DNA from 4 places in the Pedobacter sp. GQ55 genome. Region 1 is predicted to be linked to each of the others. Evidence: riboswitches for the same ligand, from Rfam matches in the RefSeq annotation. Region 1 holds a riboswitch; each other region holds the start of a gene.
The links. A riboswitch is a leader RNA that binds a small molecule or an ion and turns the genes downstream of it on or off. The one in region 1 is predicted to bind S-adenosylmethionine.
Positions count from the first base shown of each region.

Region 2: another riboswitch for S-adenosylmethionine. It lies ahead of AC6CH7_RS18355 (cysteine desulfurase family protein); the one in region 1 lies ahead of AC6CH7_RS07965 (SusC/RagA family TonB-linked outer membrane protein).
Region 3: another riboswitch for S-adenosylmethionine. It lies ahead of AC6CH7_RS24720 (O-acetylhomoserine aminocarboxypropyltransferase/cysteine synthase family protein); the one in region 1 lies ahead of AC6CH7_RS07965 (SusC/RagA family TonB-linked outer membrane protein).
Region 4: another riboswitch for S-adenosylmethionine. It lies ahead of metH (methionine synthase); the one in region 1 lies ahead of AC6CH7_RS07965 (SusC/RagA family TonB-linked outer membrane protein).

Region 1 covers NZ_JCAXEI010000002.1:721,074-726,115, forward strand. Annotated here, with positions in the region: gene AC6CH7_RS07960 (alpha-L-rhamnosidase) at 1-2,226, opposite strand, end outside; SAM riboswitch class I at 2,393-2,501, shown strand; gene AC6CH7_RS07965 (SusC/RagA family TonB-linked outer membrane protein) at 2,753-5,042, shown strand, end outside.
Region 2 covers NZ_JCAXEI010000007.1:105,293-110,334, reverse strand. Annotated here, with positions in the region: gene AC6CH7_RS18365 (ABC transporter permease) at 1-1,431, shown strand, start outside; gene AC6CH7_RS18360 (sterol desaturase family protein) at 1,445-2,668, opposite strand; SAM riboswitch class I at 3,002-3,113, shown strand; gene AC6CH7_RS18355 (cysteine desulfurase family protein) at 3,198-4,334, shown strand; gene AC6CH7_RS18350 (peroxiredoxin family protein) at 4,853-5,042, shown strand, end outside.
Region 3 covers NZ_JCAXEI010000015.1:92,256-97,297, reverse strand. Annotated here, with positions in the region: gene AC6CH7_RS24730 (homoserine dehydrogenase) at 1-507, opposite strand, end outside; gene AC6CH7_RS24725 (homoserine O-acetyltransferase family protein) at 515-1,573, opposite strand; gene AC6CH7_RS24720 (O-acetylhomoserine aminocarboxypropyltransferase/cysteine synthase family protein) at 1,599-2,903, opposite strand; SAM riboswitch class I at 3,143-3,256, opposite strand; gene AC6CH7_RS24715 (trans-sulfuration enzyme family protein) at 3,415-4,533, opposite strand; gene AC6CH7_RS24710 (lipocalin family protein) at 4,652-5,042, shown strand, end outside.
Region 4 covers NZ_JCAXEI010000005.1:194,469-199,510, forward strand. Annotated here, with positions in the region: gene metH (methionine synthase) at 1-2,084, opposite strand, end outside; SAM riboswitch class I at 2,202-2,311, opposite strand; gene AC6CH7_RS15350 (Bax inhibitor-1/YccA family protein) at 2,577-3,329, opposite strand; gene AC6CH7_RS15355 (hypothetical protein) at 3,378-3,947, opposite strand; gene murQ (N-acetylmuramic acid 6-phosphate etherase) at 3,954-4,760, opposite strand; gene AC6CH7_RS15365 (S41 family peptidase) at 4,946-5,042, shown strand, end outside.

The DNA.
Region 1 (5,042 bases):
GGCAAGTTTATATGCAGTTTCTGCCTGGCCATTATCACTCAATGCATTTAATATTGCTTTTGCACCCAAAACACCCACATCAAGATGCATTCCATCGGCAGCAACTCTTTTGGCAAGATTCTCTGCAACTTTTGCAATAAGCTCTTCTGGTACCAATCCCCATTGCAGGGCAACACTTAATTCAGTTTGTACACCTGATGCATAAATGCCCGTTGCGCGGTTTAAATACTTATCGTTTATTGCTTTTTTAATTTTCTCGGCAAGGTTGCTGTAGTAACTGTAATCACCCTGCTTACCGAACATTTTTGCCGCCTTCGCGAGGATAACTGCATCTACATAGTAATAAGTAGAAGAAGTATACTCTAATGATGATTGTGATTTAACAGGCACCCAATCGCCCCTACCAAAGGTTGTTAATCCCGCCGGACTAATTTGCTCTATGTAATTCACATATCTTTTAATGCTGTTATAAGAATCTGAAAGCAACTTGCTATCGCCGTAAAACATATATATATTCCATGGAATTATTGCAATTGTACTTGTCCAGTCGGTTCCATTTGCTGATCCATAGCCCCATCCACCTGTAGGTATAATATCAGGAAGTACGCCATTTGGTTGTTGCTCATCCCTGTGGTCGGCAAGCCATTTTTCATAAACCGTGATTCCGTCAAAATTAAACAGGCCTGTTTCAACAGCAAAGTGCCCATCGCCAGTCCATCCATTCTTTTCTCTTTGCGGACAATCGGTAGGATACCCCATTAGGTTAGACAAGTAAGAATTGTTGGTTGCCCACCATAACCGGTCAATTAGCTTATTTGAAGAGCTTATTTTACCTGTCGCGGTAACATCACTGTGCATGAAGTAGCCGGTGATACTTTCTTTAGTTAATTGTATAGGCTTACTGCTGGTTATCTCAACATACTGGAATCCCTTGTAATTGAACTTAGGCATAAACTCAAGTTCCCCTTTACCTGATAAGGTAACGATATCTGTTTGAAAAGGATCGGTATTGTCTTTCGGGCGATAGTAAACATCAATATTAGATAGGTCTAATCTTCCATTAGCATGCAAACGTTCGCCATGCTTAATACGAATAACAGTTCCTTCCTCTCCGCTTACTTTCATTTTTGTAACTCCGGAAATATTGCGACCCAGATCAAAAACATATACGGTGTCATTAACCTTTTGCATTGTTTTCGAAGGAATTTCTTCGACATTACGAATTGGCTGCATTACCTGACTTACAACATTATTTGATGGAGCAGCTCTAAGCGAGATTCCATTCCACTTCTTATCATCAAAATCTGCAGTATTCCAACCTGGTTGTTCCTTACGCGCATCATAATGCTCGGCAGTATAAATATTGTTAAGCACTATTGGACTTGAACTTGTTTTCCAGTCGCCACCGGAAGTAACCACATCAACAGTTCCATCTTCATAAGTGATTCTTAAATCCAGACAAAAAGTAGGTCTTGCTCTCCAGGGTGCCTTGTCAAAATTCCATACCGCAATAGATTGATGGTTATACCATCCATTGCCAAGTAAAACACCAACAGCATTTTTACCTTTTTGAAGTTGCGCAGTAACATCGTAAGAAACATACAAGTTACGTCTGTCGAAACGGGTGTACATAGGATCAAGTCTATGATTGCCTACTTTTTTCCCATTTAAATATAATTCGTATAAACCAGCAGCAGCAATATATGCCCTTGCAGATTTTATTTTTTTAGCGGGTTCAAATACTTTTCTGAAATATGGAGCCTCACGTTTATCAATATCGTTACCGTCACTAATCCAGGTACCTTTCCAGTTGTCGACTTTCATCATTCCTGTTTCGAAACTCGCCACCGCACCAGATGAAGCTGGTTTACCATCTTTATCCCAAAGCTCAACAAACCAGTAGTATTTAGTAAATGGCTCCAGGGTTTTGCCTTTATAATTAACAAGGTTGGCAGACGAGGTTACTTTGCCAGACTCCCATGAAAGCCCCTTTTTTCTTGCTACTTCTGATGAATCTTTACCTACAATAATTCTATAGGCAGTTTGTTTAGCACCCTGACGGGTATCTGCCATCATCCACGACAAGCGCGGATTTAACAAATCTACCCCAATTGGGTTTATCAAATGTTCGCATTGCAAACCGGAGGGTTTAACTTCATTAGAGTATGCTTTTTCTACCATAGGAATGGCGAAAAGTATCAGCAAGAAAGAATAAAGAAATTTCATTAGAATATTCAGGTAAAGTTGAGTGTGTTTACAATGTTAATTTTCTTAGGCATTTTCAGCAACCTGTACTGTCCTGCTCAAAATACAGAATATTTATTTTATTAATTTCTATAGGAATACTAGATTATTCCTATATTTGTCGCAGCAAATGGTTCTTAAAACTTCCTGCTTATCAAGAAAGACTGAGGGATTGGCCCTATGATGTCTTAGCAACCTCTACAATTTATTGTAAAAGGTGCTAATTCCAATTCGCTGCAAAGCGGAAAAGATAAGATTAAACAGCGCAATGCTCCTTATCAATCATCATAACCAAATCTAATTCTGTTCACGACAAAGTATGTAAGGGATGACCTAAACTATAAATGTATAAAAACATGACACAGAAAGTACACCAAAAAGAAATGCGCTGCTCATCTCCATCTCATTATCCTTCATCTGGTCTTATGATCAGTCAAAAACGAATGCACTGTTGCGTTATTTAATACAAACCAAAAGAATTTATTATACACCCATTTATTTAATTCACATGTTAAAAATATACAAAATTTTTGCGGGGATACTTATATCCTTTTTTTTCCTGCAAACCGTACAGGCACAATCTGTTAAGATAACAGGTACTGTTACCGGAAATCCTGATGGCGAAACCATTCCAGGGGCATCAATTACTATAAAAGGTAAAAAAAGCGGAACCACTACAGATGGTAGCGGTAAGTTTTCTCTTGCTGCAGATGTTAATGATGTGCTTAGTATATCTTATCTTGGATATACTACAAAAGAGATAACCGTTACCGCAGCCACAACTACATTAAATATTGCACTTGATGTTTCGGCCAATGCTTTAAGTGAAGTTGTTGTTACAGCCCTTGGTATCTCTAAAGAAAAGAAATCGCTGGGCTACTCAGTTCAGGAATTAAAATCTAAAGATATTGCTACTGCAAAAGAAACCAACCTGATCAACTCTTTGGCCGGAAAAATTGCAGGTGTACAAACTACAAGTAGCCAGGGCGATATGGGTTCATCAAGAATTATTATTCGTGGCGAAACCTCTATATCAGGTAACAACCAACCCCTCTTTGTAGTGGACGGAGTACCTGTTGATAACTCGCAGAATCTAGGTATAGCTGGATCAAGGGATTTTGCCAACACGATTTCTGATATTAATTCAGAAGACATTGAATCAATCAGTGTGCTTAAAGGTCCAAATGCAGCAGCACTATATGGATCACGTGCAGCAGCGGGTGTTATCCTTATTAAAACCAAAACAGGCAGAGGTCAAAAAGGCTTAGGTATCAGCGTTAACTCTAATGCTACATTTTCAAATCTGCTAACCTTACCCGATTATCAAAACTCATTCGGACAAGGCACAAGCGGCAAGTTTAGCTTTGTAGATGGAAAAGGTGGAGGTGTAAATGACGGTGTAGATGAAAGCTGGGGACCTGCATTAGACGGCCGTTTAATTCCGCAGTTTAACTCTAAAGGTGTTGCTGTTCCATTTATTGCTCATCCAGATAATGTTAGGGACTTCTTCGAAACAGGTTTTGCGCTTAATAATGGTATTGCTATTGCAGGCTCTGGAGAAAAACAAGATGTCCGTTTCTCTTACAACAACCTTACGCAAGGTGGTATACTGCCAAATTCTTCTCAGGACAAGAATTCGTTATTATTAAATACCACATACAGAATCACTCCTAAATTAACATTAAACGCTTCTGCAAATTATATAAAAAGCAATGCCGATAACCTTCCTGCATCTGGCGGAAAACGTGCAACAGGCCCGATGCTTCAATTTACATGGTTTGGAAGACAGGTAGATGTTAATCAGCTTAAAAACTATAAAGACGAAAACGGAAACGATTTCAACTGGAACAACAGTTACTATAGTAACCCGTACTTCATAGCCTACGAGAATACCGTTGGCCAGAAACGCGATCGTATTATTGGTAATGCCGAATTAAACTATAAAATTACAAGTGCACTTTCTGCCAACTTCAGAACAGGAAATGATTACTATACAGATCGTAGAAAGATCAAAATCGCTTACGGCACAAATGGTACCCCCTTCGGTTCATACGAGGAAGATGCATACACGGTTAATGAAAATAATACCGAAGGTCGTTTAGAGTTCAATAAGAAACTGAATTCAGATTTCTCGATAGATATTTTGGGTGGCGGGAACATTAGAACCTCTACTTTCGAACAAAACAATCAGAAAGCGACCAAGCTGGCAGTAAACGGCTTATATACATTGAGCAACTCAAGAGATCCATTGGTATCTTCAAACGTTTACACCAAACTTAGAACCTATAGTTTATTTGGATCCGCTCAATTGGGCTTTAGAGACTATGCATATCTGAACTTAACAGCACGTAACGACTGGGATTCCAGTTTACCAAAACCGAACCTATCTTACTTCTATCCTTCTGTTAACGGAAGTTTAATTCTTACAGAAGCTTTTGACATTAAAAGCGAGGTGCTCAGTTTCGCTAAACTAAGAGGAGGTTGGTCTAAAGTAGGAAAGGCAACAGATCCTTATCAGCTGATCAACACCTATAGCTTCACCGCTCCATTTGATGGAAACCCACAACAATCAGTCAATACGATCGACCTTAACCCAAACCTTCTGCCAGAAATCACTAAATCGACTGAGGCGGGTGCCGAAATTGGCTTGTTTGATAACCGCATTAAGCTGGATCTAAGTGTATACAATACAAACAGTATTAACCAGATTTTAAAAGTTGATGTAAGTTCAGGAACAGGATATACACAAAAACTTATTAATGGCGGCAGTATCAATAACAAGGGAATAGAAGTTCAAT
Region 2 (5,042 bases), on a different contig from region 1:
GTTCGTAAGGCGCTTGGTGCCTCTAGAAAAATGCTGATCGGACAGTTCGTAATGGAATCACTTGTGCTTTCATTAATTGGTATTTTGATTGCATTTGTACTGCTAGAAGCACTGTTGCCTTATTTTAACAATCTGCTGGATATCTCTCTTCAAATCAATTACAATTCGCCCTACACATGGATTACATTGTTCTCGCTAATCCTATTTACTGGTATACTTGCGGGGAGTTATCCCGCGTTCTATTTGTCGTCCTTTACACCTGTAAAAGTATTAAAAGGCTTTACTGGAATGGGCAAATCCTCACTGCCAATGCGTAAAATACTTGTTGTGGTGCAGTTTACCATCTCAATTTGTATGATCGTTTGTGCTATCGTGATCTATTCCCAAATCCAATTCATAAAGAATAAACCGTTAGGATTTAACGAGAATAACCTAGTGCAACTGGATCTGGAAGGTGAGTGGTTAAAACCGCAGAAACTGGAGATCTTTAAGGCGGAGCTGAAAAATATCGCGGCCATTGTTTCGGCAACAGAATTTGCAAGTTCATTTACTCAGGGAGGCACAATAACCGGAGGCATTAGCTGGCCGGGTAAAGCTGCAAATGATAATTCTATTATAGATTATCGAAGTACAGGCTTCGATTTTGTAAAAACGATAGGGACGACGATGGTGATGGGAAGGGACTTCTCACCGAAATTTGTTGCTGATACAGCGACATCATTACTGCTAAATGAAAGTGCCGTGAGAACGATGGGGCTTAAAAATCCGGTGGGCGCTAAGATTACCTGGGGCGATCAGTCGCTAAATGTAATTGGTGTTGTTAAAGACTACACAAACGAACAATTGGGCGCAAAGTCAAAACCTACCGTATTTTATTGGAACATCGCTCAAAGTAAAGTATTACTACTTCGTCTTAATCCAGATCAACCGCTAAGCAAATCAGTTCAGTCTATCAAAGACATTAGCCATCGACTTAATCCTTCTTATCCGGCGGATCTCCAGTTTGTTAATCAGGGTATGCAGCAGAAGCTAAAAACAGAACGATTGCTCAGCGTGCTATCTAACCTGTTTGGTTGTTTTGCCATTTTTATCTCTTGTTTAGGCCTGCTAGGTCTTGCTTTATATATTGCAGAGCAGAGAAGTAAAGAAATCAGTATCAGGAAGGTTCTTGGTGCCGATTTGAAAAGTATTCTCATTCTTTTGAACAAAGATTTTATAAAACTGGTTATTCTGTCAAATATGATTGCTATTCCTGCTGCGTATATCATTGCGGTAAGGTGGCTTCAGAAATATGATTATAAAGTTGAAATGACTGCCTGGCCGTTTTTAATTGCTTTATTTTTGTCTGTATTTATTGCCATACTTACGGTAAGTTTTCAAACGGTTAAGGTTGCAAATGCGAACGCAGTTGATGCTTTGAAGTATGAATAGGTTCTGAAATAAGTTAAACTTTATCATACCTAAGCACATAATGGCGGTATAAATGGCTGATGCGGAATAGTTGCTCTGCAATGAATAGCAGCACTACTAACGGTAGTAATAATTCCATATGGTCTGACTTCCAAAAAATATAGGCAAATACAGTTAGGAGCCGGGTATACTCTAGGTAGTAAATCCATTTTCTTTGTTCCATTAAGGCCCCGCAGTTGATCAGCGTAAGCAGAACAAACCCTACAATAAACAGCTTATCGGCGGTTTCAAAGAAAGGATATAAACCGGTGATCAATGTTAAAAGAATTACACTGACAATTATTTGTATGTTTAAATATCCTCTGAATTTAAAACGATAAGAAGAGGAGGCTTTGTGCTGCAAGTATTTCTTTTCGAGCGTTGGCCTGATCTCCTGATCCAGTCTGGAGGGATGACCAAAGACGATTTTTAATTTGGTCCTTATGTCGGGTACTTTTTTACACGCAGCTAAAATTTCAAGGTAGTAATGGAAGTGCTGCCATAAGAAGCTGTAACTTTTTACGGGATGTGTAAGACCGTACTTAGGTGGTTCTTCTTCCCTTTGGAATGTTCCAAAGATCTTGTCCCAAAAAACGAATACATCTCCATAGTTCTTATCAAGATATTTCTCATCGCTGGCATGGTGAACGCCATGAATGGAAGGCGTAACCAGAATGTATTCTAGCCAGCCTAAATTTCTAATCAGCTGAGTATGGGTAAAAAAAGAATAGGCTCCATGGACAACAAGAATAGTGATCACCATAGTAGGATGAAACCCCAATAGTGGTATAACGCACCAAAAAAGATTTCTGATCAGAGCCTGAAAAACGGTGATCCTTGCTGATACGGTAAAGTTAAATTCTTCGCTTTGATGATGTACGATATGGGCTGCCCAAAGGATGTTTACCTCGTGACCCAAACGGTGATACCAGTACCAAACCAGATCTGTAACGAGTATCAATAATATCCATACCCACCAGGTATTTGGTATACTGAAAAGTGCGTAGTTGTTATAAATCCAAAAGAATAAGCTGTAGAAACTTGCTGATATAAAGAGATTCAGAAGTCTTTCGGCAATGCCTATGCTGAGGTTGGAAATTGAACTTTCATATTTGAATAAATGCGCCTTTTTTAGCTTCACAGCGATGCCGTACTCTAAAAATAGAAACACAAAAAAAGCTGGAATAGCGAAGGCTAAATAGTTAAAATGGCTAGTCATAATTTAATTCCTCTTAGCCAAATGTAAATAAATACTACTATTTTAGTAGTATTTATTTCAAATTATATGTTAGCGAATAACAATGTTTCCCTGCTCAATGTTTATACATTCCAAAATCGAATGGAGATTGTTTTGCTATTGTGTAACGATTGTTTAAGCATTGTATAACACCTAGTAATGTTGTAGTTATCAATGTTTTATGAAAGTCGTTTCTTCTTGCTTTTTTGCGGTAAAACAAGCCAATTAATAGGAATTAAAATTTATTTTAATAAAGTCTAGTAAATTAGTAGTTTTTATTTATACATTTGGGACTCAATAGTTGTTCTTGTAATTTACTTATCCAGAAAGACAGAGGGAAAGGCCCTACGACGTCTTAGCAACCTGTACGAGCTTTGCTTGTAAAAGGTGCTAATTCCTGCTCCGCGAATGTGGAGAAAGATAAAATGGTAAAGAGTTGTACCTCTTCTGCATAAGCTGACATCACAGAATGATTAATTATAAACAATTAATTAAAAAAGAGGAGGAAGAAATGAGAATTTATCTAGACAATGCTGCAACCACCCAACTGGACAAAGAGGTTTATAAGGAGATTATCCCTTACCTGCTGGAGCATTTTGGCAATCCATCATCACATCATGAAGATGGAAGAATTGTGAAAAACGCTATTGAAAATGCCAGAAATACCATTGCTGATCTTTTAAATACTGCACCCAATGAAATTATTTTTACAAGTGGTGGTACTGAGGCCGATAATACAGCAATATTATCAAGTGTGTATTCTGAGCAGGTTAAACACGTAATTACTACTCCATTTGAGCATCATGCAGTTCTGCATACACTAGAAGCGCTTAAAAAGCGTAGTGAGATAACCCTAAGCTTTATAAATACGGATGATAAGGGAAACATTGATGTTGAGCATTTACCGCAACTATTAAAAAATAAGGAGCGCTCACTGGTATCGGTAATGCATGCCAATAATGAAATTGGGAATTTAAACGATATTGAATTAATTGGTGAGCTCTGTTGTAGTAGCAACACTATTTTTCATTCAGATACGGTTCAGACCATTGGGCATTATCGCCATGATCTGTCAAAATTGAAGGCACATTTTGTAGCTGCATCGGCACATAAATTTCATGGTCCAAAAGGTGTAGGATTTATTTACTGTAAAAATGGGATCCAGCTTTCGAAGCTGATTCATGGCGGATCTCAGGAACGCAGGCTACGTGCAGGAACCGAAAATATTCATGGAATCATTGGACTGGCAAAAGCTTTGGAAATTGCTTACCGCGATATTGATGAACATGCAAGGTATATACAGAAACTAAAAGACAGGATGATCTTTAAATTGAAGGCCGAAATTGAAGGGGTGCAGTTTAATGGAAATTCGGCCGATGCGGATAAGAGCCTTTACACCGTGTTAAGTGTTAGCCTGCCACAACATGAAGGTGCTGATGACTTATTGGGGTATCTGGACCTGAATAATATTTCTGTGTCTGGGGGAAGCGCCTGCTCTACAGGGTCGGCATCGCATGTGCTTAAAGCAATTAATGCAGATCCATCCCGTCATACGGTGCGCTTTTCGTTTAGTAAGTATAACACCATGGAAGAAATAGATTATACCGTTGAAAGGCTTTCTGCAATTTATAATGCGGTAACTATATAATGAGCTTAATGGTAAAAATTAACATCCTGGCTGTGTAGATTGCGTGGCTTTATGCAATGGTGGAAAGTTCATTCAGCTCGCTTTCTGCAACACGCCGGGATGTTAATTCATAAACGTTTAACAATATACAACAACGGCTAATAGAAGGCCGAATTATAACATAAAAAATAAATACTACTAAATTAGTAGATTTTTTTTGAATTGTTATTTCTAAGCATTACCTTTACATCAATCTAATAAAGCTCCACCCCTTAGTAGATGATTTTTATTGCCAACATCTAGTAACTCCACCATTAATAGATGATTTATAAAATTTTCTAAAAAATGATTTTTAGAAATATAAATTAACTAGTGATATGAAAAATTTAAAATTCTGTTGTTGTATGTGCATGTAGTTTCTACAGCATTCCCTGATTGATTTTCTTGAATTTATTCGTCAGAATCTAATAGCCAGGCTATTGAGGCAGGAATCGTTATGCCCAAAATTCTCTTAAACAACCTAAAAAACCCCCTATACAATGAACTTAAAAGATTATCTATTTAAAGCTAAATGCCTGTCGGCAGGTATTTTATTGAGTGGTGCAGCACTTGCAGGAACTAAACCTGAACCTGCAAAATTTATTAAAGAGGGCGTATGGCGCGGCGTATTTACCGTAAGCGAATCGCAGGTTCCCTTTAATTTCGAACTAAAAGGAAAAGATCCTCAAC
Region 3 (5,042 bases), on a different contig from region 1:
AACGCCATATTCAAGATTTTCATTAAATATTTTCGATAGAATGTAGTTAGATGACCCGTTGAATATTCCACTTATACCGTGTAGTAATTCATTGTCGTAATATTCTTCCAGATTACGGATGATGGGTATGCTGCCACAAACTGCACCTTCGTATAGTAGAGAAGCATTGTGTTTTTCTTGCAATTCAACCAGTTCGGCCAGATGAGTGGCAATCATTTTTTTGTTGGCAGAAACTACATTTTTGCCGCTAATTAATGCTCTTTTAACGATGTTGTACGCAATCTCTGCGTCATCAATTAATTCAACTACAGTGTTGATTTCACTATTGTCTAATATTTCATCATGATTTGTGGTGAAAAGATGTGCCTCAAGGCTACGTTTTTTCTCAGGATTTTTAATAGCTATTTTAACGATCTCAAGGTTGAGGTCCTGACCGCGAATAATATCATGCAATCCTTGTCCAACAACTCCAAAACCAAATAAACCGATCTTAAGTTTCTTACTCATCTAAATGCTATGCTGTTTTATGTAATTTAATTATTTTCTTATTGGCACTTTCTTTTAAGAATGTGCCAATAATGTTGGTTAATATGTCTGTCTCAATTAAAAAACCATCGTGGCCATAAGCAGAGCTAATACTTTGGAGTGCTGCTCCCTGAATATGCTTTGCTAAGAATTCTTGTTCACAAAGCGGGAATAGCACATCGTTTTCAATTCCTATTACCAGTGTATTTGCTTTAACCAATGCCAAGGCATCAACAATACTTTTTCTGCTTCGGCCAACATTATGGCTGTCCATAGCTTTGCTTAGGTACCAATAGCTATAGGCATTAAAGCGTTTACATAGTTTTTCGCCCTGATAATTCTGGTAAGAGGCAGCTCTGAATGAACCCGTTTTGTCATTTACACTTTCTAATTGTGTAGCTGAATATGCCTCATAGGTACGGTAAGATAATAAAGCAATGCTCCTTGCAGCCTTTAACCCTTTTAAGCCACCATCTGGCTGCTGTGCGTAAAATGTACGATCAGTGCTGATGGCTAAACGCTGACTCTCATTAAATGCAATTCCCCATGGCGAGTGTACTGCATTTGTCGCTACAAGAATTAGATTGTCTACGCTTTTGCTATCCGTAATGGCCCATTCCAATGCTTGTTGTCCGCCTAAAGAACCGCCAATTAACACTTTAATGTGTTGAATCTCAAGATGTGTTGCAAGCAGGCGGTGAGCAGCTACCAAATCTCTTATCGTAAATTCTGGAAAAGCAAGGTAATAGGGTTGCCCCGTTACCGGATTTATACTTAGCGGGTTGGTTGTACCGTAATTAGAACCTAATACATTTGCACAAATGATAAAGTGTTCCTCAGGGTTAAACAGATCGTTATTACCGAAAAGTCCTTTCCACCAGTCTAAAACATCAGCATTGGCTGTAAGTGCATGGCATACCCAGATCGCATTATCTTTCTTCGCATTTAGTTTGCCATAAGTTTGATAAGCAACTTCTAATTTGCGTAGTTTTTTCCCGTTCTCCAGTTTAAACAACTTTGTATGCGTATATGTGGCAGTAGTACTCATTCTTTAGATCTTGTAGCGTTTTATTTTATTTGTTTATAGCAGCAAAGGCTTGTTCGAAATCAGCCTTGATATCATCTATGTGTTCAATTCCTACTGAAACACGTAGCTGGCTGGCAGTAATGCCTGCTGCAATTTGTTCTTGGTCACTTAGCTGTTGATGCGTAGTTGCTGAGGGTTGTATGATAAGGGTTTTTGCATCACCCAGGTTTGCAAGGTGACTAACAAGCTTAAGATTGTCTACCAATGCCGTTGCTTTTTCTTTATCACCATGTAGTTCAAAAGATAGCACTGCACCGAAACCATTCTTTAAATATTTTTTGGCATTGGCATGGTATGGGCTGCTTTCAAGTCCAGGATAATTAACACTTTTCACAGCATCATGGCGCTCCAACCAGGTTGCCAGTGCAAGTGTGTTGTCTACGTGCCGTTGCACGCGAAGCGATAAAGTTTCTAATCCCTGAATTAAAAGGAAAGAATTGAAAGGAGAGATGGCCGGGCCAAAATCCCTTAAGCCTTCAACGCGGGCACGAATAATGAATTGAATATTTCCAAAGGGACCACCAATTCCAAAAACATCATTAAAAATTAAACCATGATATCCTTCCGATGGTTCGGTAAATTGAGGGAATTTACCATTTCCCCAGTTGTAATTTCCGCCATCTACTATTACTCCGCCAATACTGGTGCCGTGTCCGCCAATCCATTTGGTAGCAGATTGAACAACAATATGGGCCCCGTGTTCTAAAGGTTTAAATAGGTAACCGGCTGCACCAAAAGTATTATCTACTATTAGTGGTAAATCGTGTCTGTTGGCAATGGCAGATAATTTTTCGAAATCAGCAATACTAAAAGCCGGATTACCAATGGTTTCTAAATATATAGCTTTGGTATTTGCATCGATTTTTGTTTCAAAATCATTAGCATCATCACCATTAGCGAATCTAACCTCAATACCAAGACGTTTAAAGCTTACTTTGAACTGATTATATGATCCACCATATAAATGAGATGAGGATACAAAATTGTCACCTGCTTGTAGGATGTTATTTAACGCAATAAATTGAGCTGCCTGTCCCGAAGCTACTGCTAAAGCAGCCACACCGCCTTCAAGCGCTGCTACTCTTTTTTCGAAAACATCTGTTGTTGGATTCATGATCCTGGTATAAATGTTTCCGAATTCCTTTAGCGCAAATAAGTTTGCACCGTGTTCAGAGTTCTTAAAGCCGTAAGAGGTGGTTTGATATATTGGAACAGCTCTTGATCCTGTTGTAGGATCAATTTCCTGACCTGCATGTACTTGTAATGTTTCGAATTTATGTGATGTTGACATGTTATATTTAGTTTTAAGTGGTTCCTGTTATGTTTTTGATTAGATACGTTATAAGATTTTTAGCTTCGGAAACGTATACGGTTGTTAAGCGTACCCCTGCAAGGGGCCTTCCGTATGAATGTGAAATGCAAAAGGAAGATTTGTAAATTATAGTATGCAACAGCACATGCAATTAGCCTGCTGAGGATAACAATAATTTAACAGATTTGAAGTAATTCTTACAGTTTTCATTTTGTTTCAATTTATCTTTCCAAACGACACCACGTCTTTTGGTCAGGAATTGGCACCTTCTCCATCTTGGGAGGGTTGCCAGTGGGTCAAAGAGCCTGTCTCTCGCCACTTCTTTATAAATCAAACCTTTTATTAAGGAAGGTTGACTTGATTAGCTTTCGCTAAATGATACTGCAAATGTAGATTTAAGTTAATAAATATCCAAAATTATATTTTGGATATTTATTAACTCGTTGTTTTACAGCGCTGTAAATTGGTTTTTTGATGGATTAGCTTGGTTTTATCCGGCAAGTGCCTGATCTAAATCTGCTATTAAGTCATCTATATGTTCAAGTCCAACAGATATCCGAATTAAATTTTGTGGGGTTTTGGTGTCCGGTCCTTCAACAGATGCACGGTGTTCTATTAAACTTTCAACTCCACCTAAACTTGTAGCCTGCGCAAAGAGTTTAACTCTATTAACCACTTTTCTGGCCTCATCAGATCCTCCTTTAACTAAAACTGATAACATTCCTCCAAAGCCGGTCATTTGCTTTTTTGCTATGTCATGCTGAGGATGGGTTGTTAATCCTGGATAATAAACTGCTACAATAGCAGCATGTTTTTCCAGGTGTAATGCTAAAGCCATTCCATTAGCGCAGTGGCCACGCATACGATATGCCAATGTTTTGATGCTTCTTACCAACAGGAAACAATCGAAAGGAGAGGGTACTGCTCCGCCAACTTGCTGTATATTTCTGATCTTTTCCCAAAATTCATTTTTTTCTGCGGTGATAAGTACACCACCAAGAACATCACTATGGCCACCAATGTATTTTGTTGACGAGTGCATAACAATATCAGCCCCAAAATCAATTGGATTTTGCAAGCATGGCGAAGCAAAAGTGCTGTCGCAGGCAAGGATAAGGTTGTTTTCCTTAGCAATTTTGGAAACTCCGGCAACGTCTGTAATTTTTAATAATGGATTTGAGGGGGTTTCTACCCATATCAGTACTGTATTCTTTTTAATGAATTTTGCTATGTTATCAAGGTTAGTAAGATCTATAAAATCAATTTCAAGGATGTCTTTAAAGATCGTCTGCAATTGTTTTTTAAAACCCCAGTACATGTCATCAGGAGCAATGATATGGCTCCCTGGCTTTAAAGCTTGAAAAACTGCCATCCCCGCTGTATTTCCTGAAGAGAATGCACAGGCTTCTACGCCTTTTTCCAATTCTGAAAGCGCATTTTCTAATGCTGATCTATTTGGATTACTCACTCTGCTATACATGTGTCCACCAGAGTAGCCACCGTCTTCATTTCTCAGGAAGGTGGTAGATAGATTTATAGGGGGGGTGACATCGTTAGTACTGACTTTGTATAAATTTCCAGCATGTATTGCAAGTGTTTCTGGCTTCATTATTACGGGGTTAAAAGTTAAGATTGGGCATAAGATGTAACAAAGTTAAGGGTATAATATTATTCACCTTGAGTTTTGGCAAGATTTATGTAATTGAATTATCAAATTAAAGAAGAATATGAAAAGAATATTACTGATAGCAGCCATTTTATGCAGTTCGTTAATGGTTTTGCAAAGTTGTTCACCTAAAGGTGGTGCAACTCAAAGTTTAAAGAAAGGTAATGTAACTGGTAATTGGGTTTTAAATGATATTACATTTGAAGGCTTGCCGCAATCAGCAGTAAAATCATTATTTGATGAAGGTTCTTACACTTGTTTTCAAGGAAGTACCTGGAGCCTTACTAACAGCGGTAATGGAAGTTATACCTTACCAGGTGGTGGAGCGTGTACTGCAAAAACTCAGAAAATATACTGGTCAGTAAGTCCTGCAGATGAGACATTCCAATTCAAAAAGATCTTTGAAGGTGAAAAAGCCAAAAACGTAACCTCTGGTTACAGATCGGTATTGT
Region 4 (5,042 bases), on a different contig from region 1:
ATGTTCATTCCGTCCATTAATGGGCCTTCAATTACCTGGATTGGTCTGGCGTATTTCTGGCGTGCTTCTTCAACATCGGCATCAAGGTATTCTATAATTCCTTTAACTAATGAATGAGAAAGCCTTTCTTCGACACTGGTTTTACGCCATTCTTCATCCCTAACAATCTCTTTGCCTTTAGATTTGATGGTGTCTGCAAATTCAACCAACCGCTCTGTAGCATCATCTCTGCGGTTTAACAATACATCCTCAACAAGCACTAAAAGCTCTGGCGGAATTTCCTGATAAACCTCGAGCATCCCCGCATTTACAATCCCCATATCTAAACCAGCTTTGATGGCGTGGTATAAAAATGCAGAGTGCATAGCTTCCCTAACGGTATTATTACCTCTGAACGAGAAGGAGATGTTTGAAACACCACCACTTACTTTTGCATGTGGCAGGTTTTCTTTAATCCATCGGGTAGCATTTATAAAGTCTACCGCATAGTTATTGTGTTCCTCTAATCCGGTTGCAACGGTAAGGATGTTCGGGTCAAAGATGATGTCCTGAGGCGGAAAGCCAATTTCATCAACTAAAATATCATATGATCTTTTACAGATCTCTTTTCTTCTTTCAAAATTATCGGCCTGTCCTTGCTCATCAAACGCCATAACTACTATGGCAGCACCGTAAGTCATGATTTTGCGTGCACTTTCGCGGAATTTATCTTCGCCCTCTTTAAGAGAGATGGAGTTTACAATTCCTTTTCCCTGCAAGCATTTTAATCCGGCTTCGATAACCGTCCATTTAGACGAATCGACCATGATAGGCAACTTGGAAATATCAGGTTCAGAGGCAATCAGGTTAAGGAATTTGGTCATCGAGGCTTCCGAATCAATCATTCCCTCATCCATGTTCACATCAATAACCTGTGCGCCACCTTCAACCTGCTGACGTGCAACAGCAAGTGCAGCTTCGAAATCTCCGCCTAAAATGAGTTTAGAGAATTTCGGAGAACCGGTAATGTTTGTACGCTCACCAATGTTTACAAAAATACTCTCTGGAGTTATGGTAACCGGCTCTAATCCGCTTAAACGCAGATAAGGGTCTATTTGAGGTATTTTACGCGGCGCTACATTTTTCGCTTTTTCGGCGATACAGCCGATATGCTCAGGTGTAGTTCCGCAGCAACCACCTACAATATTTACGAAGCCATGCTGAATAAAATCTTCTACCAGATGAGCCGTTTCATGAGGCATCTCATCGTAAGCACCAAATTCATTTGGCAACCCCGCATTGGGGTATGCAGAAACATAGCAGCCTGCCTTAGCAGAGAGTTCTTCTATGTGCGGCCTCATGTCTTTTGCCCCTAAGGCGCAGTTGAAGCCTATGCTTAACGGGTTGGCGTGTATTACAGAATTTAGGAAAGCTTCGGCAGTTTGACCTGACAAAGTTCTTCCGGAAGCATCAGTAATGGTTCCCGAGATCATGATCTCTATTTTACGGCCAATTACATTCTCATATTTTTTGATGGCAAATATCGCAGCCTTGGCATTTAGGGTGTCAAAAATGGTTTCAATTAACAGCAGGTCTGAACCGCCATCAACCAGTCCGCGTATTTGTTCGTAATAAGCATCAACTAATTCATCGAAAGTAAGTGCCCTGAACCCTGGATCGTTTACATCCGGAGAAATAGATAGCGTTCTGTTGGTAGGACCTACGGCACCGGCAACGAAACATTTTCTGTCGGGATTAGCCGCCATGAACTCATTAACTGCCTCTTTGGCTATTTTAGCCCCTTCAAAGCTCATCTCATAATCGAGCTCTTCCATCTGGTAATCGGCCAGTGAAATACGTTGGGTACTAAAGGTATTGGTCTCAATGATATCTGTACCGGCCTTTAAATATTCAGTATGAATGGCCTTAATGATATCTGGACGGGTAATGTTTAGTAAGTCGTTATTACCTTTTACATCACACGGGTGATCTTTGAACCGCTCGCCCCTGAAATCTTCTTCAGAAAGGACGTAACGTTGTATCATAGTGCCCATCGCACCATCAATGATCAGGATACGTTTTTCTAACTCTGCTCTAATGTCCATTTTTAATAGTAATATGAGTAGGTAATAAGCTAAAGTTGATAGAGGCTACGCCTAAACAAGTGCCGAACTCATTACATACAAAGCTTATTCGAAAAGTCCGGTTTAGGTGTCGACTTTAACTTATCTTTCGGGAACCAATGGTTTGGCTCCAGTAGAATGTAGCACCTTGTAAGCACAGGTTGCTAAGACTTCGCAGGGTCTAATCCCTCCGTCTTTCTCTATAAGCATTACAAAGGTGCAACAAAGAAAAATCATTTCCAAAATTTCGACCGTTAAAGCATATAAAATTGTACAGAGGAGACAATTAACTCAGGACTTCGAAACATTGTTTTGAAAACATGGCCATGTACAGCTGAATTTGAAAGTGTAAAATGTGCTTAATTAACAAGCTGGTAATGTACTCCTGAAAGATAAATATGTAAACAATGAAAAGGCGGGTGAAGCATAATTTATTGCTCTACCCGCCTGTTCATTGTTTAAGAAAACAAGTTGTTATTTTCTGCTTCCGAAGATTCTTAATAGATATAAGAAGATGTTTATAAAGTCTAGGTAAAGAGATAAGGCTCCCATAATTGCCAATTTCTTAGCATCAGTTGCCGCCATTTGATCTCCATTTTCTTCAATACCTGCACCAATACGTTTCAGTTTTTGAACATCATATGCTGTTAAGGCGGTAAAGATTGCTACTCCAAAGAAGCTCATTATGTAGCTAAAACGATCACTTCCGATAAACATGTTGATGATACCGGCAATGAATAAGCCTACCACACCTACCATTAATATAGGGCCAAATTTGCTTAGATCTACATCTGTAGTGTAGCCTAAAACTGCCATTATTCCAAATATACCCGCTGCGGCCGCAAAACATGCTACAATTGAACCAGCAGTATAAATAAGTAATATAAAGCTTAAACTAACGCCTAACAGAACCGAAAATAACACAAATACGCCTAATAAAGCACCATAAGACAGGCGGTTAAATCCTGTACCCATTAAAATTACCAGACCAAGAGGTGCAAACATTGCGATATAACCTAGTATTGTTCTTTGTCCTGTTTCAAAATTAATTAATTGACTTAAAGCTGCGGGAGAGGTTGAAATAAGAAACGCAGCTAATGTTGATAAGCCAAGCGCCACAAACATCCATAAAAAAACATTAGCGAAGAATTTCTTGGCAACCTTGCCAGTTAAGTCTTCTACAAAAACGGACTGTTGTGCCCAATCATTATTATTGTTATTATTCATGTGTTTTAAATTTATTTAAAGATACGAATTGTTTCGTTCTAACAAAAGCTATGCCCCGAGCCTTTTTGTCAGGATTTCTTCAACTTTCTTGAAAAACTGAAGGGGTTTTAAGGTTCTCCATGCCATATCGTCAAGTTCGCCACCAAAATTGATGTAATAATCTATATTGCTGTTACGGAATTCATTGATTACATGTTCCTGGAAATTGATGCCTGTAATCCATCCATCTTCAACTTCCTGAAACCATTCTTCGTAATAACTATCTTCAGAAGAATGGAAGTTCAGTACATTTTCGCCAATCAGGATGAATTTGTTTATTCCCTCGTCAATCATGAGCTCAATGATTTCACGTTTCAGAAGCATAATGTCGTTACCAATGGCATCGTTCCACTCTCCAATGAGCTCTATGATTGCATAATTTCTATCATAGTCAACATACAATACTTTAAGGTACATCGTACTTGATCCGAAATCATCCCATTGGGGATGTAACAGGAAATTATACAACTGCTTGTCGAAATAAAATTCCGAGTACTCCGTGTTGTAGAATGGAGAACGTTCATCTTCTGCCGCGATATAATCATCTCGCCATAGATAGTAAGGCTCTATTTCGTGCATGCTGGATTATTTATGGGTAGATTCAACAGCTTTACGGACACTTCCATAACGGATCAGCAAATCTGCAGCATGCTCGTAATCAATATTCAGTTCGTCCATTACCATTTGTGTACCTCTGTCTACCAGTTTATGATTGGTTAGCTGCATGTCTACCATTTTATTGCCCTTTACCCTGCCTAGTTTTATCATTACTGTAGTACTAAGCATGTTCAGAACCAATTTTTGCGCAGTTCCGGATTTCATTCTGGTAGATCCCGTTAAAAATTCAGGACCAACTACTACCTCTACAGGGAAATCACTTTCTGCAGCTATCGGCCCTCCCTCGTTGCAAACAATACAACCCGTTAAAATACCATTTTTACGGGCAGTGTTTAGTCCACCGATAACGTATGGAGTGGTTCCTGATGCGGCAAGACCAATTAAACAGTCATTAGCATCAATTTTAAACTCCTGCAGATCAATCCATGCCTGTTGGTCATCGTCTTCAGCATTTTCAACTGCTCTTCGTATGGCAGTGTCTCCGCCGGCAATAATACCAACAACCCAATCAAACGGAACACCAAAGGTAGGAGGGCACTCTGAGGCATCAACAACACCCAGTCGGCCACTTGTGCCCGCACCGATGTAAAATAACCTTCCCCCGTTTATCATTCGCTCGGCAACAGCAGAAGCCAGTTTCTCTATCTGAGGAATTACTTTTTCCACAGCATGGGGAACTGTTTTGTCCTCATCATTTATGCCCTTTAGAATTTCTAGTACTGACATTTTATCAATATCGTTGTACGTTGATTCTTGCTCGGTTACTCTTATCATTAGATTAATTTTTGTTAAAATTCGTGATTTTCTTGTTAAACCAGAAATAATAGGGGAAATCAATTCAAAATAAGGATTTCTTCTCAATTTTGGGGTAATCGAAAAAATACTAAACAAATAAAAATCAGAAGAGGTTAATTGATTATATAACAGTCTAATTTTGTACCTTTACGGTGTCTTTAGCCATGAAAAAGAATACCCGCTATAATCTCTTAATTGCCCTCACTTATTCTGTAACTTTAATAGGTGGGATGTTTTTTGGCTACAAGTTTCTGAAAGACC